DNA from 4 places in the Azospirillum sp. UENF 312511 genome. Region 4 is predicted to be linked to each of the others. Evidence: riboswitches for the same ligand, from Rfam matches in the RefSeq annotation. Region 4 holds a riboswitch; each other region holds the start of a gene.
The links. Region 4 has a riboswitch for cobalamin ahead of ACWPN7_RS28620 (ribonucleoside-diphosphate reductase subunit alpha). Riboswitches for the same ligand answer to the same signal wherever they lie in the genome.

Region 1 (5,364 bases), on a different contig from region 4:
AAGCGAGATGGACGAGGCCGCGGCCCGGCATGCCCGCCGCCAGCTCCTCCCAGCGCTCCACCAGCCCCTCGTGCAGGCCGTTGAACTGGTTGGCGTCGCCCATCAGGGCCTCGCGCCAGTTGCGCTGGATGATCGAGGCGGCGAACAGCCCCTCCGGCGTGTCGTAGTTGCAGGCCAGCAGCTTGACCGAATCGCGCCCGTCATAGGCCAGCGTCAGCCGCCCGATCAGCGCGCCGGCCCGTTCGTTCAGCCGCCCCGCGGCCCAATAGTCGTTCCAGGAGGCCTCCAGCAGCCGCCCCACGCCGCCACGGACCCCCAGCCGGGCCAGCGCCCGCCCATCCACCGTCGCGCGCAGCGCCTCGCGCAGCATGGTGTGCAACTCGTCGGCGACGCTTTCGATCAGGTCGATCTGATGGGCGGAGAACTCGTACCGCACATCCTCGCGCCAGAAGGCGCCGGCGCTCATGGCACGGACGCCGTAGGGGTATTTGCGGAGCCCCGGACGCCAATCCGCACGGGGTTTCATGACTGCTCTGCGCATCGTGTGCTTACCGGGCCGCCGGATTCAATCCATGGTTTTGCCCCGCTGCGGCGCGCCGCTTGCGGCCGTCCGGGATTCGGTGGGGGCGGATCATTGCGGCGCAAACGCGCCAACACAAGCGCCTTGCGCGCCTGCCCCTCCGTTTTTCCACGCTTCCCCTCGCGGATCCCACAGGGCGGGTGGGGACGCCCGTCACCAAGCGCGGTCGGCAAGCCAGGCCGCGATGGCGCTCTCCATCGCCTCGGCGGTCGGATCGCCGTGCTCCGGCCCGGTTCCGACCATGGGAAGCCGGGCCGCCACGGCGATGTCCTCCGCCGGCGCGCCGGTTCCGACGAACAGGTCGCAGCGCCGCAGCAGGGCGCACAGCCCGTCGAAACCCAGCCGCCCCGCCGCGTTCAGGCAGGCGCTTCCGGTTTCCCCGGCGATGCGCGCCGCGGCCCCCCGGGCGGCCTCATCGCCGACCAGGATCAGGGCGGTGTCGCCCCGCGCGGCAAGCCGGCGGCACAGCTCCGACAGGCTGCCGGTGCCGACGGACGCGGAGAGGCCGACCGCGCAACGCCAGCGCGCCGGAACGCCCTCGGCCAGAAGCGCGGCGGCGGCGCGCTCGCCGGCGGGGGAGGTCCAGACCTCCGTGGCGGGGTCCGGCTCCCCGGTGGTCAGCGCCCCCAGCAGGCCGGCGGGAGTCGCCGCGACGTGGGTCAGGAAGGCGTCGGCGTAATAGCCGCGCACCGGCCGACCGACCCTGCAACCAAGGCGGAGCGGCGCCCCCGTGTCCTGCATCAGACGGTTGGCGAAGCTGGCATCCTCGCCCCGGTGGGGATTGATCGTGAGGTCGAAGGCGCCGCTGAACTGCTGGCCGATCTCCTGGCGCACCGCGGTCACCAGCGCGTCGTCGGGCGCCCGCCCCTTCAGCGGTGGGAGGGTGACGCGCTGGTTGACGTAGGGGCAGAGGGCAAACGCCGCCTCCGCATCCGGCGTCGCGAAAACGGTGATCCGGGCCAGCGGCAAGGCCCGCCGCAGCTCCCGCAGGACGCCGGACGCCCCCAGCACGCCCCCCACCCCGTCCGGCAGGAACACGCCGACGCTGCGGATCAGGTCGGTCGGGAAGGGCGGCGGTTCACCGGGGACGAGCGTGCGGCGGCGAACGGCGGGACCGGAGTTCCGCAGCAGCGCCACCGCCGGGGCCGTGGAGGCGCCCCGCGCCGGCGGCACGAAGCCCCAGGTTCCCTCGGCATCCGGGCGCGCCAGCGGCTCCACCATGGCATGCTCAGCCCGCGAGACGGTCGCCGCGTCGGTCACCCAGGGGAAGAAATCGCGCAGCGGGAGGGTGCCGTTGCCGACCGCTCGGCCCGCCGCCTGCAGGGCATCCCACCGACCGACCGCGCCGTCGTAGCCGTAATAGATTTCCTTGAACGCGACCTGCTCCCGCGTCGCGTAGGCGAAATGCTGGAAAACCAGCCCGCCCGCCGCCGTCTCCTCGTGCAGGAAGGGGTTGGCCGCGCCGAGTTCGAGGTCCGACCCGTCGGGCTGCGGGCGCATCAGCCGGGGCGGAACGTGCGAGTGCCAGAAATCCCCCGGCCGGTACCGCCAGGTGCGCAGCCATTCGTAGGCGCGGTAATTGCCGTACTGGTCCAGCCGGTCGAGGACCAGGGACGGGCCGACGAAGAAGTGGCAGAGGTAGAGAGCCGCCGTGCGCGACGGCGAATCGAGGAACATCCGGCGCGCACGGGTGATCTGCTCCGCCGTCCACAGTTCGTCCGCGTCGACCTGCCAGAGCAGGCAGTCCTCCGTCATGGCGGCCAGCGGCGCGGTCACCATTTCCACCTTGCCTTGCCAGAACATGCCGGGCGGCTTGCGGTAGACCGACACGCGCCCGGGCTCCTCCGCGGCGATGCGGTCGAGATACTGCGACGTCCCGTCGCTGCTGCGGCCGTCGCGGTGAAGATCCTGCGGAACGCGCCCACCCCGCTGCGCGCACCAGGAGGAGTCGCGGACCTGCTCCGCCACCCCTTCCACGACGTGCCAATGCCAGGGGAAGGGCAGTTGGCGGAACACCTCCAAGTGGTAACGGATGAAGGGATCGCCGTTCAGCACGATGGTCAGGAAATGAACCGGTAGCATGCCCGCAACCCCGTCCTTCGCCCGTTGATCCGGCCTCGCGCAGTCCGCCGGACCTTGTCGGTTCCGTGGGAGCGGTGTCAAGGAAGCCGTGCGACTCCCCCGATGGGTCGCCATCCCCCTCTTGACGGCGGGGGACCCCGCCCCTACCCTGGCGCCGGTTATGGTTCCCCGCGCCCTCCGGTCGCGGGGCTAAGAGGGAAGCCGGTGCGCCGCCCCGCAGGGGGAGACACGGCAAATCCGGCGCTGCCCCCGCAACTGTGAGCGGTGAGCGGCCTCGTCCTTTCCGTGTCACTGGCGCCGCCTGCGGGAACGGGCGCCGGGAAGGCCGGACGATGCCGCCTTGACCCGCAAGCCAGGAGACCTGCCGTAACCGAACGTACGTCCTCGGGCGGGGTGCCCCGGTGGTCGCTTGCCGATGTCCGGCCCGACGGCCGCCCGTCTTCCGCAAGCCGTCCCTCCGGTGCGCCCATCCAAGGGGACCAAGGGGGTTGCGATGCCGGTGCCTGCCAGCAACGACGCCCCTCCCAACGCATGGCAGACTCGGAAAGGGCATAGAGCATGCACATCGAACCCGGCGTCGTGGACGGCGCCAAGATCGCTCTCAGCTACGCGACGGCCGCCGGCGGCTTCGCGATGGCCGGCAAGCTGGCGCGCGACGACGTCCGCAACAACGGCGGGGTCGCGCCGCTGGTGCTGCGCAGCCTGATCGCCACCGCGCTGGTCTTCAGCTTCTTCGAGGTGTTCCCGCACCACCCCGTGGGCGTGTCGGAGGTTCACCTGATCCTCGGTTCGACGCTGCTCCTGCTGTTCGGCGCCGGTGCGGCCTCCATCGGCCTCGCCGCCGGCCTGCTGATCCAGGGCCTGTTCTTCGCGCCGTTCGACCTGCCGCAGTACGGCATGAACGTCACCACGCTGCTGGTCCCGCTGTGGGGCATCAGCCTGCTGGCGAAGCGGATCGTTCCCGACGCCACCCCCTATGTCGACCTGAAGTACTCGCAGGCGCTGGCCCTTTCCACCGCCTACCAGGGCGGCATCGTCGCCTGGGTGGCCTTCTGGGCCTTCTACGGCCACGGCTTCACCGCCGAGACCATGACGGAAGTCGCCTCCTTCGGCGCCGCCTACATGACCGTCATCATCGTCGAGCCGCTGGCCGACCTCGCCGTGCTGGCCGTCGCCAAGGCGCTGCGCCGCCAGAGCCAGGGCCCGCTGTTCAACATCCGCCTGCACCAGGGCGCCTGACCGGCGCCTCGGACCGGATGGTTCGCAGGAAGGGCGGCGGGGACATCCCCGCCGCCCTTTTCCGTTTCAGGTCAGCGGACCGGTCAGATCACCAGCTCGCCCTTGCGGATCGCCGCGTAGCGGCGGTTCACCGCGCCCCAGTCGACGACGTTCCACCAAGCCGCCAGATAGTCGGCGCGGCGGTTCTGGTACTTCAGGTAATAGGCGTGCTCCCATACATCGTTGCCCATCAGCACGGGCACGCCCTCCATGGCCGGCGAATCCTGGTTCGGGCGGGCGGCGATGGCAAGCTTGCCCGACGACGGGTCGGCGGTGACGAAGACCCAGCCGCTGCCGAACTGCCCGGCGCCCGCCGTGTTGAACCGCGCCTTGAAATCGTCGAAGCCGCCGAAGTCGCGCGTGATGGCAGCCCCCACCTCACCGTCCGGGGCGCCGCCGGCGTTCGGTCCCATGATGCTCCAGAACATGCTGTGGTTCGCGTGACCGCCGCCGTTGTTGCGCACCGCGGTGCGGATGCTTTCCGGCAGTTCCGGCACACGCTTCAGCAGGTCGGCCAGCGGCATCGCCTGAAGGTCGCCGTGGTTGGCGAGCGCCTTGTTGAGGTTGTCGACGTAAGCCTGATGGTGCTTGTCGTGATGCACGCTCATGGTCGTCGCGTCGATGTGCGGCTCCAGCGCGGCGGGCGCGTAGGGCAGCGGCGGCAGCGTGAATCCCTTGCCGCCCGGAGTTTGGCCAGCCGGAGTTTGGCCCCCTGTTGTTTGGGCCAGGACGAAGCGCGGCGCCACGGCCAGCACCAGCGCGGCGGCTCCGGCGGAGAGCAGCAATTGGCGGCGATCCAGGCGAACGGACATGAGACCTCCCATTGTGTGTTTCGTGCCGAACAGCGGGGAAGCGACAGCCTCAGTGCGCCTCGCGCCTCACTCAACAGGGCAATGGGCGTACTCACTCGGTACCGGCGTACGGAGCGCCGCCCGTTTCCTACAAGCGGGCCTTTCCAGCCGGCCCGGCGGACGCCGAGCGGGCCATTCCCATCGCCACGCTCCGCCAGCGCCCCAGATGGAATCGGGAGGGTGCGGCCGCCGGCTTCCGGATCGGAGTCACCGGAGCCGTCCCCGCCGCCTCATGGATGTTGCGGGCGCGGCGCTCCCGCAGAAGCAGGCGCATCACCTCCTCCTCCGTGACGGGGCGCCCGGCCCTGGCCGAGGCGAGGCTGGCGGTGTCCTGGAGCGCGGCGACCTGCGCCAGCGTGCCGGTCAGCCCCTTGGCCGCGGCGGTGTCCAGCGCTTCGCGATGAATGGCGAGGATGAACGGCTTCAGCCCGCGGTCGGGCGTTCCGTGCGGCGGTGTCGGCATGGCGGACGGGCTCCGGGGATTCGTTCGATTGGGTAAGCCATCATCCAACCGATAACGCCGCCGCGGCAAAGGCCCCTATGGATTAGCCCTGCCGGTTGCCGAACCGGCGG
Region 2 (5,364 bases), on a different contig from region 4:
GCCCGGTGGGCAGCGTATCCGCCCGCCCCCGCGCGGGGGAGCCGCCGGGGCCGGGCTTCACGAAGCGCCCGTCCAGCCCGGCCAGCAGGGCGGCCATCTCCGCCTCGCCGCAGGCGTCCAGCGCCGGGGCGACGTCCTCGGCCGTGGCGAAGCGCGCGACGGCGGCGAGCAGGCGGGCGCGGCGCTCCGGCTCCGGCGTGGTGCCGAAGACGTGCAGACCGTCGCGGATTTGCATTTCCTTGATGTCGCAGAGATGGGCGTCGAGGCGGCTGAGGATGGCGTCGGGATCGTCGTCGGGCCGCAGGTTGCAGTCGGCGGCGACGCCGGATGTCCAGGCCAGATCGAGGATGGTCTGGCGCAGCGTGCCCAGCCGCCGCGGGTCCAGCCCGGTCGCCATCGAATATTCGTCGATGGCCGTTTCAAGTGCAGCGAGGTCGCCGTGCAGCCCGGCCTCGACCGGCGGCGGGGTCAGGTGGCCGATCAGGACCGCGCCCAACCGGCGGCGCGCCTGCACCCCCTCTCCGGGGTTGTTGACGATGAAGGGGTAGAGGCAGGGCAGGGGACCGGCGACGATCTCCGGCCAGCAGTCGGCGGACAGGGCGACGGCCTTGCCCGGCAGCCATTCCAGCGTCCCGTGCGCGCCCACCTGCACCAGCGCGTGGATGCCCAGGACATGGCGGAGCCAGAGGTGGAAGGCGAAGTAGCCGTGGCTGGGCGGCGTCTCCGGGTCGTGGTGCTGGGTGGTGGTCAGCGGACCGTGGCCGCGGCTCGGCTGCACCGCGATAGTGGCGTTGCCGCAGGTCAGCACGGTGAAGCGGAAGATGGTGCCGTCAGCCAGCGGGTCGGCCTGCTCGTCGCCCCAGCATTCTGTGATGCGGGCGCGGGCCTCGGCGGGGGCGAGGCGGCGGTAGTCGTCCAGGCTCAGCAGGGCGGTGGCGCCGCCGGTCAGCGCCTCCATCAGGGCGGCGGGGCCGGCGGGAAGCCCGTCCAGCGCGTAGCCCTCGGCGCGCAGCCGCTCCAGGATGCCGACGACGCTCGCCGGGGTGTCGAGGCCGACCGCATGGCCGATGCCGCCGCCCGGCCCCGGATAGTCGGACAGCACCAGCGCCAGCTTGCGCTCGGCCCGCGGCGTGGCGCCCAGCCGCACCCAGGCGGCGGCCAGATCGGCGGCGAAGGCCACCCGGTCGGGCACCGGGCGGATCAGCGTCGGAGCGAACTCCAGGTCGGGGTCCAGCGCCCCTTCGGCCTTGAAGGCGATGGCACGGGTCAGGATGCGCCCGTCCATCTCCGGCAGCACAACGTTCATGGCGAGGTCGGATGGCCCCATGCCGCGGGCGGAGCCGCGCCAGCCCTCCTCGGGCGTGGTGGACAGCACGGCCTGAAGCACCGGCGTGCCGTTGGCTTCCAGTGGCGACCCGTCCTCGCGCGCCGCCGAGAAGCCGGTCAGGTTCATCACGACGGCGGCGTTGCGGGCGGTCAGGGTGGCGCGCATCCAGGCGGCGCAGTCCGGTTCCTTCAGGCTCGCCACGAACAGCGGCAGCGGGGCGAGGCCGCGCGCGGCCAGCGCGTCGCACAGCGCGTGCACCGGCTCCAGGTCGCTGGCCAGCAGGTGGGAGCGGTAGAATACGACCGGCGCGCAGGGGCCGGTGACGTGGCCGGACCAGCCCTCATAGACGCCAAAGCGCGGCACCGGCGCCGGTTCGCGCCAAGGGCGGTCCTGCCCGGCCAGCGTGGCGGCGTAGGCCAGCAGGTTGGCCATGTTGTCCGGCCCGCCTTCGGTGAATCCACGCCACAGCCGTTGCGCCGCCTCGGCCGGAACGGTGCCGTAGCCCTCCAGGGCGGGGTTCGGCTGGGCGCAGCCGGGCAGCACGGCCAGCGCCACCCCGGACTCCCGGCAGGCGGCGGCGACATGGTCCAGCCCGTAGCGCCAGTAGCCCGCCCCGCCGAGCAGCCGCAGAACGACCAGCTTCGCCTTGCGGATCACGGACTCGACGTAAAGGTCCACTGACAGCGGGTGCCCCAGCCGCGCGAGATTCGCCAGCCGCAGGGTGGGCAACTCGTCACGGTGGCGCTTCCAGCAGGCGGCAAGCGCTGTCAGGTCGCTGTCGGAGAAGGACAGGACGACGAGGTCCGCCGGGCTCTGCCCCAGGTCCACGGCCTGGGGGCCGGCGTCGAGGTCTTCCTGGCGGGCGGCGAGTAGGTGCATGGCGAAAGTGCTTTACGAAAATCCCCTCTCCCCTCTGGGGAGAGGGTTAGGGTGAGGGGGTTGCGCGTGGCGGAACGCCCGGCGTAAGCGCAACCCCCTCACCGGCCCTGCGGGCCACCCTCTCCCCAGAGGGGAGAGGGTTGTGAAGGCTAAAAATCACCCCAGCGCCGCGGTCACGGCGTCACGGTCCAGGCCCGTCTCGCCGATCACCACCAGACGGCTGCGGCGCGGCTCGTCGGGCTTCCAGAAGCGGTCGAAATGGGTCTGGATGCGCGTTCCCACGCCCTGCACCAGAAGGCGCATCGGCTTGCCCGGCACGTCGATGAAACCTTTCAGGCGCAGCACGCCATGGGCGGCGGCGACCCGCTCCAGCGTCTTCGTCAGCGCCGCCGGGTCGGGCTGCGGGCCGAGTTCCACGACGAAGCTGGTGAAGTCGTCGTGGTCGTGGCCCTCCTCCTCGTCATGGTGGCTGGGGCGGTTGGCGAGGTCGTCCTCGGCCCCGGCGCCGACGCCCAGCAGAACCACCGGATCGACCTTGCCGTTGCTGGCGCGCAGGATCTTGGCCTCGCGCCCAGCCCCGCCCTCAGCCATGCCGCCCTCGGCCATGGCGGCGCGGATCAGGTCCTCGACCTTGGCCAGATCGGCGGCATCCACCAGATCGGTCTTGTTCACCACGATCAGATCGGCGCAGAGGAGCTGGTCCTCGAACACCTCCTCCACCGGGGTCTCGTGGTCGAGCTGCCCGGCCTCGGCGGCCTGGGCGGCCAAAGCCGCCGGATCGGGGGCGAAGCGGCCCTCCGCGGCGGCGGCGGCGTCGACCACCGCGACCACCCCGTCCACCGTCACCCGGGTCTTGATCGCCGGCCAGTGGAAGGCCTGGACGAGCGGCTTCGGCAGGGCGAGGCCGCTGGTCTCGATGATGATGTGTTCCGGCGGCTGCGGGCGGGACAGCAGCTTCTCGATGGCCGGGACGAAATCGTCGGCGACGGTGCAGCACAGGCAGCCGTTCGCCAGCTCGATCACGTCGTCCTCGGTGCAGGTCGGATCGCCGCAGGCGCGCAGGATCTCGCCGTCGATGCCGACATCGCCGAACTCGTTGATGATCAGCGCCAGACGACGCCCGCCGGCCTGCTCCAGCAGGCTGCGGATCAGCGTCGTCTTCCCGGCGCCGAGAAAGCCAGTGATGACGGTGGCCGGGGTCTTTCCGGCGGTCAGCGGGCCGGTGGTCATGATCTGGCTTCCTTGTCTCCGCCACACCCGGCGGATTAGATGAGTGTCGGTCCGGCGGCAGGTTTCCTGGCTTGCGGGTCGTCGTCGCGCCTCCCGCCTTCCCGGCCTGTCGGCCCGTGGCATGTCCGGAGGCCGACTCGCCGCACACAGTTGCGGGGGCAGCCGCGGCCTTGGACCCCATCCGGGTCCGCACCGCATTCCCTATTATCCCCGCGCCTTCACGGCGGCCGGGGCACCGTCGGAGGCGCAGAATTGCAGGCGGACCCCCGATTTGCAAGCGGCCATTTGGCGCCCGGAAACCGTGCCGCCGAACCCGGAGCGCTCCGCCCTTGCCGCCGTTGGTGTGTCGGAAGATCGGTACAGTCTGTCTGGAAAGCTGACACTCCGGACGGTATGGGGCACCCACAGTCTCATAGGGGGAAATAAACGATTTCAAGGGCTTGTTCGAATCTTCCGCAGTTGGCATGTTCTGTGCTTATATCAGCCTAACCAAAAACGCGGACCGGCAGACGACGCGGACGAACAGGGAGGGAAAAACGGCACCCATGGCCGACGACATCATTCTGGAAGCGCGTGGACTCTCGAAGGAGTTCAAGGGCTTCATCGCGGTGAAGGAGGTGAATCTCCAGGTCCGCCGCGGCACCATCCACGCGCTGATCGGCCCGAACGGCGCCGGCAAGAGCACGGTCTTCAATCTGCTGACCAAGTTCCTGACGCCGACGCGCGGCCAGATCCTCTACAAGGGACGCGACATCACCGCCATGAAGCCCGCCGACGTGGCGCTGCTCGGCATGGTGCGGTCGTTCCAGATTTCCGCGGTCTTCCCGCACCTCAGCGTGCTGGAGAATGTCCGCGTCGCGCTGCAGCGCCCGCGCGGCACCAGCTTCCATTTCTGGAAGCCGGAGGCCAGCCTGCACGACCTGCACGACCGCGCCGAGGAACTGATCGAGGCGGTAAACCTGACCCCCTGGGCCGGCCACACCGCCGCCGAGCTGCCCTACGGCCGCAAGCGCGCGCTGGAGATCGCCACCACGCTGGCGCTCGACCCGGAGGTGATGCTGCTCGACGAGCCGCTGGCCGGCATGGGCCACGAGGACATCGAAGGCACCGCCGCCCTGATCAAGCGCGTCTCCGCCGACCGCACCATCCTGATGGTGGAGCACAACCTGTCGGTCGTCGCCCACCTGTCGGACACCATCACCGTGCTTCGCCGCGGCGAAATCCTGGCGGAGGGCGCATACGACGTCGTATCGCGCAACCCGCAGGTCATGGAAGCCTACATGGGGACGGGTGAGGTGGGCCATGCCTGACGGCGCGACCGTGAAGACCGCGATGCTGGAGATCCGCGACCTCCAGGCCTTCTACGGCGAGAGCCACGTGCTGCACGGCGTCAACATCGACGTGCGCCAGGGCGAAGTGGTGACCCTGCTCGGCCGCAACGGCGCCGGCAAGACGACGACCATGCGCTCGATCATGGGCATCGTCGGCAAGCGCAACGGCTCGATCCGCTTCCAGGGCAAGGAGCTGATCGGCATGGCGCAGCACAAGATTCCCCGCCTCGGCATCGGCTACGTGCCGGAGGAGCGCGGCATCTTCGCCTCGCTCAGCGTGGACGAGAACCTGATGCTGCCGCCGGTGGTGAAGTCGGGCGGCATGACCGTGCCGCAGATCTACGAGCTGTTCCCGAACCTGCAGGGCCGCGGCACCACCCAGGGCACGCGCCTGTCGGGCGGCGAGCAGCAGATGCTGGCCATCGCGCGCATCCTGCGCACCGGCGCCGACCTGATCCTGCTCGACGAGCCGACCGAGGGGCTTGCCCCCGTCATCATCGAGCAGATCGGGGTGGCGGTGCGCAAGCTGAAGCAGCGCGGCTTCACCATCGTGCTGGTGGAGCAGAATTTCCGCTTCGCCGCGACCATCGCCGACCG
Region 3 (5,364 bases), on a different contig from region 4:
CCGCCGGCCATCCCCCTGGTGAAGCGGCGCATCCGCAAGCTCGACCTCCAGGAGGCCACCCGCCGCGCCCGCGTCATCATGGACCAGAGCGACAGCGGGCGGATCGCCGCCCTGCTGGACGACTTCAACGCCGTGGGCTGAGACGGCCTCTCCTTTTCGAAGGCGAGAGGACAGCGCTTGGTGACGGCGACGCCGGAGGAGTCGGCGGCGCCCTCGACGGAATGAGCCCGATCCACCGGACCGGGCTCATCCTCACGTGGAACGTCTTACTGGCCCTTGCCGTCCGTGGGCACCGCGGCCGCATCGCCGGAGGAGGCCGCGGTGGAACCGCTGGCACCCTTCGCCGGGCTGCCCGGCACCCACCAGCGGCGGGCCTCGCCGTCCGCGGCTTCCGGAGCCGCATCCGCGCGGGTCTTCAGCATCGAGAAGACGATGGAACCGCCGACCAGGACGGCCGTGATGCCCAGCGCCACCGCCGTCGGCATCTTGTAGATGTCGATCATCAGCATCTTGGCGCCGACCACCACCAGAACCAGCGACAGGCCGTATTTCAGGTAATGGAAGCGGTGGATGATCGAGGCCAGCGCGAAGTAGAGGGCGCGCAGGCCGAGGATCGCGAAGACGTTGGAGGTCCAGACGATGAACGGATCGGTGGTCACCGAGAAGACCGCCGGGATGGAGTCCACGGCGAAGACCAGATCGGTGAACTCGATCAGGATCAGCACGAGGAACAGCGGCGTCATCATCCGCACGCCGTCGCGCATCACGAAGAACTTCTGCCCCTCGTAGCCGTCGGTCATGCGGAAGCGGGAGCGGACGAACTTGACGATCCGGTTGTTCTCCATGTCCGGCTCGTCGTCCACCGACATCAGCATCTTGATGCCGCTGAAGATCAGGAAGGCGCCGAAGATGTAAATGATCCAATGGAATTCCTGAATCAGCGCCGTGCCCGCCACGATCAGCACGCCGCGCATCACCAACGCGCCCAGGATGCCCCAGAACAGCACCCGGTGCTGGTACTGCGGCGGCACCGCGAAATGCGTGAAGATCAGCGCGATGACGAAGATGTTGTCGACGCTCAGGCTGTATTCGATCAGGTAGCCGGTCAGGAACTCCAGCCCCTTCTGCGACCCTTGGAAATGAAAGACGCCGGCGGCGAAAATCATCGCCAGCGTGGAATAGGCCGCGCAGCGCATCAGCGCCTCGCGGCCGGAGATCACATGGGATTTCTTGGAAAATACACCAAGATCAAAGGCCAAAAGCACGCCAACGAAGACGGCGAAGCCGGCCCACATTAAAACGATCTGATCCATGGAACTGTCCCTTGCTTCATGCACTCCGCTCCCGCAAGCGGAGACGTCGATCGTCACATGAGCAGTCCGACATCACCGATGCGCCACGGCGGGACGCATCGGCCAGAGGGGCCCGGACTGGAATCGTGACCGCAAGGTCTGCGGTCAACGGACAAGCGCGCGCGACGGCTTTGCCGCGGCGCGCCAGAGCGCCCGCCTCCATCGTTTGCCGTGGAGACGTGGCGGTCGGTCAGGATGTTGGTTCGGTGCGGTCCATGCCGATGTCTCCCAAAGGCCCGTCGGGGACCGTCGTCCGGCGGTGGACCTTGTGGTGGAGCGGGACCCAGGGGGAAGATAGGGCCAGCTTCCGCAAGGCCGCGCCAAAGCGACGGCTCTATGGGAAGTCCGACATCACAGCGCCGGGCGACGCTGCCAGAGGGGCCCGGACCTCACCCGTCATGTAGTCAGGCCCCCGCGCGGCGACAAGAGGGGGGCGCGTCCTTTCCGGACCATGATCGGCGCGATGGCCGCAGGCAACGACACCAGCCGGTTGATCGCCCATGGGTTGCCGGCGTTCCGGTCCGGGAGCCGGCTTTGCGAATTCCGTGTCGCCCATGGATGATTCCGCACCGGTGGGTTGTTCGTAGCGATTGACGGTAATTCACGGCAGGACACCCACAATGATGCGGCGTTCCATTTTGCTCGGCTGCCTGCTGGCGGCCGGATTGGCTGGTTGCGGCCCGCGTTTCGAGACGGTCGCAAGCTATTTTCCACCCGTCAGCGAGGCGGGAAAGCTCTGTGTCGCCCAGTGCAAGCAGGCACAGACGATCTGCCAATCCGCAAAGGAGCTGGCCGTACAGACCTGCCGGGCCGAGGCGACGACCCGCGCCCAGGGCGAATATCAGGCCTATCTCCGTTCCTTGCCCAAGGACGCGGACAAGAAGAAGATCAAGACGTTCAGCGATTTCGACCGGAACCCCAGCTGCTACAGCAACCTCACCTGCTCCTCCGATTACAACGATTGCTACAAATCCTGCGGCGGCCGGATCGAGGCACAGACCTATTGCGTCGGCAATTGCAAGGAGATGGTGCCGCCCATGCCGGATGGGTCCGCGGTCGGGCCGAGAACCACACTCTGACGCCAGTCGGGCGAGGACGGGCGGATTGCGGCTTGACCGGAGCCGTTCCGCCCGCGTAGCTTCGCACCCGACGGTTGCCCGAAAGGGCTGAAAATGGGAACACGGTGCGGACCCAGCGGCGATTTGCCGTGCGAGGGTCCTACGCCGGGGCTGCCCCCGCAACTGTAAGCGGCGAGTCGTCCATCGGAATGCCACTGGGATCGCGATCCTGGGAAGGCGATGGGCCGACGATAACCCGCGAGCCAGGAGACCTGCCGTCAGTCGTGGTCACACGCGAACACGTTCGGGCGGGGTGCACCGAAGGTCGTCGAACCGGGAGTCCGTTCGCGGAGCGTCCGGGGGGACTTCGTTCGCGGTGACGTGCCACCGGCGTCCCGCCCGAGGTCTCAATGAGTGTCCGCGTTCCCCGCCTTCACCGGACGGCGTCCTTCGCCGCCCTTCTGGGAAGCCTTGCCCTTCCCGTGTCGGCCCTCCCCACGTCGGCCTTCGCCGATTCCACCACCATCACGACGCTTCCGCCGGTCTCGGTGACCGCCAACCGCGTCCCCACCGCCGCCGAGGAAACCGGCAGCGCCCTGACCGTCATCACCCGCGAGGAACTGGAGCAGCGCCAGACCCAGGTGCTGTCCGACGCGCTGCGCGCGGTGCCCGGCGTCGCCGTCAACCGCACCGGCCCTATGGGCACCCTGACCCAGCTCCGCATCCGCGGGTCGGAGGGCAACCAGACGCTCGTCCTGATCGACGGGATCGAGGTGAACGATCCCGCCGCCGGTTCCGAATACGACTTCGCCAACCTGCTGGCCGGCGACGTGGAACGCGTCGAGGTGCTGCGCGGCCCGCAGAGCGCGCTTTACGGCTCCGACGCGGTCGGCGGCGTCGTCAACATCGTGACCCGCCGCGGCGCCGGCGCCCCCCGGTTCGGCGCCGCCGTCGAGGGCGGGTCCTTCGGCACCGCCGCCGGGCGGGCCTCCTTCGGCACCGGGACCGACCGTTACGACCTGTTCCTCAGCGGCCAGGGCGTCACCAGCGACGGTGTGTCGGTCGCCGACAAGCGGCTCGGCAACCCGGAGAAGGACGGCTACCGCAACGGCACGCTGACCGGAAACGCCGCCGTCCGCCCGACCGAGCACAGCGAGATCGCGGTGACCGGCCGCTACACCCGCTTCCGCACCGACACCGACGGCTTCGTCGGCGGGCGCGGCGCCGTCGACGACGGGACCAGCACCGCCGGGGAGCAGTATTTCGGGCGCCTCCAGGGCAAGATCGCCCTTCTCGACGGAAAGTGGGAGCACATCGTCGGCCTGACCCATGGCCGCCAGCAGCGCGACTACCGCGACGACGCCAAGACGGTGACCAGCCGCTACGACGGGCGCAAGACCAAGGCCGACTACCAGACCAACCTGACGCTGAAGAGCGGCCCCGCCGACCATGTGCTGACCGCCGCCGTGGAGCATGAGGAGGACAAGGCGATCAGTCGCAGCGCCTTCTCCAGCTTCGACCGCTCCATCGGCTCCACCGGGCTGGTGGGTCAGTACAAGCTGGGCCTGTTCGACCGTCTGACCCTGACCGGCAGCGTCCGCCACGACGAGAACGACCTGTTCCGCGACGCCACCACATGGCGCACCACGGCGGCCTATCTGGTCGAGGAGAGCGGGACGAAGCTGCGCGCCTCCTACGGCACCGGCGTCAAGAATCCGACCCTGTTCGAGCTGTACGGCTACACCGCCACCTACGCCGGCAACCCGAACCTGAAGCCGGAACGGGCGCGCGGCTGGGACGCCGGCTTCGATCAGGCGCTGTGGGGCACGCGGGCCTCCGTGGACGGCACGTGGTTCGACCAGCGCATCCGCGACCTCATCACCGGCACCGGGCGGACCTCCGTCAACATGCCGGGCGAGTCCCACATCCGCGGCTTTGAGCTTGGCCTGTCGGTGGAGCCGATCGACCGGCTGACCGTCCGCGGCTCCTACACCTGGACCGACGGCGAGGATTCCACGGGGGCGGAGCTGGTGCGCCGGCCCAAGCAGCTCGCCAGCCTGAACGTCAATTACCGCTTCCTGGAGGACCGGGCGAACGCCAACCTCGGCGTCGTCTACAACGGGCGGTCCAGCGACTGGGCCTACGATCCCTTCTACAACCGGCAGGTCGTGAATCTCGCCCCCTACACGCTGGTCAACATGGCCGGGTCCTACGCGCTGTCCGAGGGGGTCGAAGTCTTCGGGCGCGTGGAGAACCTGTTCGACCGCCGGTACCAGGAAGTCTGGACCTACGGCGCGCCGGGACGGGCCGGGTATCTCGGGCTGCGGCTGTCGCTGTGAGGCCCACCTTTCTCGGGCTGGCCACCGCCCTCCTGCTGACCGCGGGAGGGCCGGCGGCGGCGTGGGAGGCGCCGCCGGCAAAACCGCCCAGCAAACCACAGCGCATCGTCTCCCTGAATCTCTGCGCCGACGAGCTGCTGCTGCGGCTCGTCGGGCCGGAGCGCCTCGCCGCTGTGACGTGGCTGGCGCGCGATCCCCGCACCTCCACCGTCGCGGCGCTGGCGTCGCGGGTGCCGGTCAATCACGGGACGGCGGAGGAGATCCTGCCGCTCAACCCCGACCTGATCGTCGCCGGGCGCTACACCACGCGGGTCGCGGTCGGGCTGCTGACGCGGCTGGACGCCCCGCTGCTGGAGCTGGACGTCCCGCAGAGCGTGGCGGGGGTGGCGGAGCAGATCCGCGGCCTCGCCCGCGCCGTCGGCGAGCCGGACCGGGGGGAGGTGCTGGTCGCCGACCTGCTCTCCCGCCTCGACGCCCTGCCCCCCGCGGCGCCGGGACCGCGCCCGACCGCGGTGGTGCTGCGCCCCAACGGCTTCGTCGCCGGGTCCGGGTCGCTGGTCGACGAGCTCCTGGCCCGCGCCGGGCTGGAGAACATGGCCGACCGCCTGCCGCTGG
Region 4 (5,364 bases):
GAAGGCGGCGAACTCGGTCTCCGGCATCCCGATGGTGGTCAGCAGCAGGGCGTAGGCGTCGATGTGCACCGTCTCCATGTTGGTGAAGGCGGCCATCATCATCTGCACTTCCAGCGGCTGGAAGATCGGCATGTAGCGCTTCAGGTAATTGTCGCTGACCTCCACGTCGCTCTGGGTGAAGAAGCGGAAGATCTGGGTCAGCAGGTTGCGCTCGCCGTTGGTGACGCGGTCGGAGGTCCAGTCCTTGATGTCCTCGCCCAGCGGCACCTCCTCGCCCATCCAGTGGACCTGCTGCTGCTTCTTCCAGTAGGCGTAGGCCCAGGGGTAGCGCGAGACGTTGTAGGCGACCGAGCCCTGCAACAGGCCGACGCGGCCGGTGCCGATCAGGCTGACCGGGTTGATGTGGAGAAGCGAGCTCATGCGAACGGGTCCGTGATGGCGGGGGGACGGGCGGCGGTCGGGAAGGCCGGCGATCACTGGCAGGCGAGGCATTCCTCGTAATCGGTGCGCGACGTTGCCTGCATCTCCGTCATGCCCGTCACCCGGTCCTTGCCGGCGAAGGCGGCGCGCTGCACCGACTTGGAGCGGCAATAGTAGAGGCTCTTCAGGCCCTTCTCCCAGGCGGTCCAGTGCAGCATGTGCAGGTCCCACTTGTCGATGTCGCCCGCGAGGTAGAGGTTGATCGACTGGCTCTGGCAGATGAAGGGGGTGCGGTCGGCGGCGAACTCGATGATCCAGCGCTGGTCGATCTCGAAGGCGGTGCGGAAGACCGACTTCTCATCGTCGCTCAGCAGGTCAAGATGCTGGACCGAGCCCTCATGCTCGATGATCGACTGCCAGACCTCCGGCCGGTCGGCGCCCTTGGCGGCCAGCAGCCTTTCCAGATGCGGGTTGCGCACGCTGATCGAGCCGGACAGCGTCTTGTGGGTGTAGACGTTGGCCGGGATCGGCTCGATGCAGGCGCTGGTGCCGCCGCAGATGATGCTGATGGAGGCGGTCGGCGCGATCGCCAGCTTGTGGCTGAAGCGCGCCTTGATCCCGCGCTCGGCGGCGTCCGGGCAGGCGCCGCGCTCCTCGGCCAGCAGGACCGAGGCGGCGTCGGCGTCGCGGCGGATCTTGCGGAAGAAGCGCAGGTTCCACACCTTGGCCATGGCGCTCTCGAAGGGAATGCCGCGCGCCTGGAGGAAGGAGTGGAAACCCATCACCCCCAGCCCGACCGAGCGTTCGCGCATCGCCGAATAGACGGCGTTCTCCATCCCCTCGGGCGCCTCCTCGATGAAGCGGGTTAGCACGTTGTCGAGGAAGCGCAGCACGTCCTCGACCAGCCCCGCCTCGCCGTTCCACTCATCCCAGGTCTCCAGGTTCATCGAGGCGAGGCAGCACACCGCCGTGCGCTCCTTGCCCAGATGGTCCTTGCCGGTCGGCAGGGTGATCTCGCTGCACAGGTTGGAGGTGGAGACGCGCAGGCCGAGGTCGCGCTGGTGCTTGGGCAGGGCGCGGTTCACCGTGTCGCCGAACAGCAGGTACGGCTCGCCGGTCTGCATGCGGGCTTCCAGGATCTTCTGCCAGACCTGACGGGCGTTGACGTGCTTCAGGACGGCGCCGGTCTTGGGGCTGATCAGCGCGAAGGGCCTGTCGTCGCGCACCGCCTGCATGAAAGCGTCGGTGACGATGACGGCGTGGTGCAGGTTCAGGCTCTTGCGGTTGAAGTCGCCCGACGACTTGCGGATCTCCAGGAATTCCTCGATCTCCGGGTGGTGGATGTCGAGGTAGACGGCGGCAGAGCCGCGCCGCAACGAGCCCTGGCTGATCGCCAGCGTCAGGCTGTCCATCACGCGGATGAAGGGAATGATGCCAGACGTGCTGCCGCAGCCCTTCACCGGCTCGCCGATGGAGCGCACCCCGCCCCAATAGGTGCCGATGCCACCACCGTTGGAGGCCAGCCGGACGTTCTCGTTCCAGATGTCGACGATCCCGTCGAGCGAATCGGACACCGCGTTGAGGAAGCAGGAGATCGGCAGGCCGCGCGTGGTGCCGCCGTTGCTGAGAACCGGCGTGGCCGGCATGAACCACAGGCGGGAAATCGCGTCGTACAGGCGCTGGGCGTGCGCCGCGTCGTCGGCATAGGCCGCGGCGACGCGGGCGAACAGGTCCTGATAGCTTTCCCCCGGCAACAGGTAACGGTCGTCCAGCGTCGCCTTGCCAAAGGCGGTCAGCAGGGCGTCCCGGCTGCGGTCGATGCGGATGACGGAGGAATCGGGCGGCGTCCAGCGCTCCGCCGGGGCACGGCCGCCGGACCGCTCGGGCGTCCGCCGGGGCAGCGTCAGCAGGTTTCCGTGACGGTCGAAGCCGTTGGCGAAGTCCTGGGCAAGGTCTTGAGCGAGCGCCGGCATCCGTGATCCCTTGTTCTTGTGCGGCGGGAAGGCACGGGAGCACGACTTGCGCAAACGCGGACGGGAACGCCGCGCGGGGGCAAGCGCACCACCGGGACACCCCGCCCGTGGACGTTCATTCGGTTACGGCAGGTCTCCTGGCTCACGGGTCACGGCGGCTCCGTCCGGCCTTCCCGGTGCCGTCGTCCCGAACCGGGATGGGCACCAGTGACGCTGAAACGACGAAGCCGCTCTCCGCTCACAGTTGCGGGGGCAGCGCCGGCTTTGCCGCGATCCCCCGTTCGGGGTGGCGACGCACCGGCTTCCCTCTTAGCCCTAGATATTGGATATCCAGAGAACCGTAACGCAAGATGAAGTAGCGGGAAGCCCGCAGTCTGTCAAGCCATACGGATGGCGGGGGCTACCTCCTCAGGGCCGGCGCGGAGGTTGGGCAAGCCACCGCCATGGGTCACCGCCCGCTCCGGCGCAGCCTCAGCCGAGGCAGCCGACCCGGTCGGTTCGCCGCCAATCGTCGATGATGGAGGCGTCACCCGCCAGCTTGGCGACCGTGTCCACCGCGTAAGTGCTGAGGGTAATCCGCTGCCCCCTCATGATGGTTGCCGACCCCGATTGCGGCAGCCGCCCGTCCTTTGTCCAACGCAACCGTTCCCGGGCGGTGATGCCCAACGCCTCCTCGATCTGACGGGGAGAGAAAGGGCGTTTCGCGATCCGCTCGATCGCACCGTCAAGGCCGGCCAGGGCTGCCGGAACGGTCGCCACGGCCTCGGGCTTTGGCGCAAGCGTCAGGACGTGGGCGTGCGCCGGTCCTTCGAGCGGTCCAAGCCGCTTCAGCGCCGAACGGATGCGCCGGCGCAACTCCCGTTCACGCGCCCTCAGGCCGAAGCATTCCTCCAGGCAACGCTGATGAGACACCGCCACCGTCCGCCCGCAAAGATGGATGTCCAGAAAACGACTTTCCCAAACGCCGGCGCCATCGGCAACCATGCTGCGGGTCCTCGATCAAACCGGAGGCTGGGCCACCGGATAAGGTTCGAACCGGCTGAGGCTTTCGTCAACCGTCACGGTGCGTCCGATCGGCGGAAAGGCGCGTTGCGGGCAGGATGGACGCTCACAGACCTTGCAACCGGCCCCGATCGGCGTGGCGGCGTCGGGATCGCCCAGCGCCAGCCCACGGGAATAGATCAGCCGGCCGGCGTGCTGGATGTCGCAACCGAGTCCGATCGCGAAGCTCTTCGACGGCGCGCCGTAACCGCTGCGGCCATGGACCACCGTGCGGGCGATCCACAGATAGGCCCGCCCGTCCGGCATCCGCGCCAACTGGGTCAGCAGACGACCGGGCGTCGAGAAGGCCTCGTAGACGTTCCACAGCGGGCAGGTTCCGCCGACACGGGAAAAGTGGAAGCTGGTGGCGGACTGGCGCTTCGACATGTTGCCGGCGCGATCGACCCGGACGAAGAAGAAGGGAACGCCCGGCATCCCCGGCCGCTGGAGGGTGCTCAGCCGGTGGCAGACGGTCTCGAAGCCGGTGCCGAAGCGCTGTCCCAGCAACTCAATGTCGTAGGCCACGGCCTCCGCCGTCTCCTGAAAGGCGCGGTAGGGCATGACCACGGCGCCGGCGTAATAGTTGGCAAGCCCGATGCGGGCGAGCGAGCGGGCCTGCGGGCCGGAGAAGCGTCCCTCCTCGACCAGCCGGAGCAGGAGGGCCGGTTCCTGGTGGAAGGCGAGCTGGGTCGCCATCTGGAAGGCGCGGCGGCCAGGCTCCAGCGACCGGGCGATCCGCAACGTCCGGGCATCGCCGTCATACTGGCGCAGCGCGCCCTCCGGCATGGCCGTGTCGTCGGTCACCAGCGTGCGGATGCCGTGGCGGTCCGCCAGCAGCCGTTCCAGCCCGCGGTCCACCGCCCCGATCTCCAAACCGGCCTCGCCGAACAGCCGTTCCGCCGCGTCGTCCAGCGCGGTGATGTGGTTGTGATGGCGGTAGAAGAAGTCGCGCACCTCTTCGTAGGGCATCGGCGGCGGCAGCCCGCTGTCCGGCCCGGCTGGGACGATCCCCGAGGCGAGCGCATCCAGCCGTTCCGCGAGCCCGCGCCCGCGCCGGTGCAGCGCCACCAGCGCCCGGCCGACCGCCGGCATGTTGGTGGCGAGCGCCTTGATCTCGGCCATGGCGATGGTCTCGCCGGTTCCGGCCTCCGACAGCGCCTCGCGCAGATCGGCGACCAGCCGGGCTTCCTCGTCCTCCGAGAAGATCTGGACGTCGATGCCGAAGGCGGCGTTGATCCGCAGCAGCAGCGGCACCGTCAGAGGCCGCTGGTTGCGTTCGAGCTGGTTCAGATAGCTCGGCGAAATCTCCAGGATGCGGGCCAGGGCTGTCTGGGTCAGCCCCCGCTCCTCGCGCAGCCGCTGCAGCCGCACCCCCATGAACGCCTTGGCCATACCAGGAATCCCATTTGCAAAATTCGCCGACTCACTGAAAACACCTTGCTAATCTTGGCAATGTCAGCGGTCATCCAAACAAGCGGTCTGCGTATATTGCAAAGGACGCGGCTACCAGGCAAGTTCCGCCATCAGCAGCTTCAGGGTGCAAAGACACGGGGGCAAGCGGCGTCCGGCCCCTTGCCCCCGTGCGGACCACGTCAGGCGATGGTGGCGCGCAGGGTCCTGGCCGCACTGACCATGTTGGTCAGGGCCGGCAGCACCTCGGCCCACTGGCGGGTCTTGAGACCGCAGTCCGGATTGACCCACAGCCGCTCGGCGGGAATGCGCTCGGCCGCCTTCTTCATCAGATCGACGATGTGCCCTTCGGTCGGGATGTTCGGCGAGTGGATGTCGTAGACGCCGGGACCGATCTCGTTCGGGTACTTGAAGTCGTCGAAGGCGTCGAGCAGTTCCATGTCCGACCGTGAGGTCTCGATGGTGATGACGTCAGCGTCCATCGCCGCGATCGACGCGATGATGTCGTTGAACTCCGAAT

Region 1: it holds a riboswitch for cobalamin, as region 4 does, so the genes downstream of both, ACWPN7_RS09970 (energy-coupling factor ABC transporter permease) here and ACWPN7_RS28620 (ribonucleoside-diphosphate reductase subunit alpha) in region 4, are expected to answer to the same signal.
Region 2: it holds a riboswitch for cobalamin, as region 4 does, so the genes downstream of both, cobW (cobalamin biosynthesis protein CobW) here and ACWPN7_RS28620 (ribonucleoside-diphosphate reductase subunit alpha) in region 4, are expected to answer to the same signal.
Region 3: it holds a riboswitch for cobalamin, as region 4 does, so the genes downstream of both, ACWPN7_RS00350 (TonB-dependent receptor plug domain-containing protein) here and ACWPN7_RS28620 (ribonucleoside-diphosphate reductase subunit alpha) in region 4, are expected to answer to the same signal.

The regions. Positions count from the first base shown of each region.
Region 1 is NZ_JBSNCG010000002.1:341,187-346,550, reverse strand. Features, by position in the region: gene ACWPN7_RS09980 (glutathionylspermidine synthase family protein) at 1-526, opposite strand, end outside; gene ACWPN7_RS09975 (hypothetical protein) at 734-2,662, opposite strand; cobalamin riboswitch at 2,807-3,045, shown strand; gene ACWPN7_RS09970 (energy-coupling factor ABC transporter permease) at 3,221-3,901, shown strand; gene ACWPN7_RS09965 (superoxide dismutase) at 3,985-4,752, opposite strand; gene ACWPN7_RS09960 (hypothetical protein) at 4,880-5,254, opposite strand.
Region 2 is NZ_JBSNCG010000001.1:638,657-644,020, forward strand. Features, by position in the region: gene cobN (cobaltochelatase subunit CobN) at 1-2,206, opposite strand, end outside; gene cobW (cobalamin biosynthesis protein CobW) at 2,363-3,436, opposite strand; cobalamin riboswitch at 3,476-3,691, opposite strand; gene ACWPN7_RS02860 (ABC transporter ATP-binding protein) at 3,982-4,746, shown strand; gene ACWPN7_RS02865 (ABC transporter ATP-binding protein) at 4,739-5,364, shown strand, end outside.
Region 3 is NZ_JBSNCG010000001.1:66,283-71,646, forward strand. Features, by position in the region: gene ptsP (phosphoenolpyruvate--protein phosphotransferase) at 1-141, shown strand, start outside; gene ACWPN7_RS00340 (TerC family protein) at 267-1,313, opposite strand; gene ACWPN7_RS00345 (hypothetical protein) at 1,973-2,431, shown strand; cobalamin riboswitch at 2,486-2,704, shown strand; gene ACWPN7_RS00350 (TonB-dependent receptor plug domain-containing protein) at 2,821-4,749, shown strand; gene ACWPN7_RS00355 (ABC transporter substrate-binding protein) at 4,746-5,364, shown strand, end outside.
Region 4 is NZ_JBSNCG010000005.1:41,481-46,844, reverse strand. Features, by position in the region: gene ACWPN7_RS28625 (ribonucleotide-diphosphate reductase subunit beta) at 1-420, opposite strand, end outside; gene ACWPN7_RS28620 (ribonucleoside-diphosphate reductase subunit alpha) at 474-2,393, opposite strand; cobalamin riboswitch at 2,504-2,751, opposite strand; gene ACWPN7_RS28615 (hypothetical protein) at 2,865-3,377, opposite strand; gene ACWPN7_RS28610 (short-chain fatty acyl-CoA regulator family protein) at 3,393-4,826, opposite strand; gene metE (5-methyltetrahydropteroyltriglutamate--homocysteine S-methyltransferase) at 5,027-5,364, opposite strand, start outside.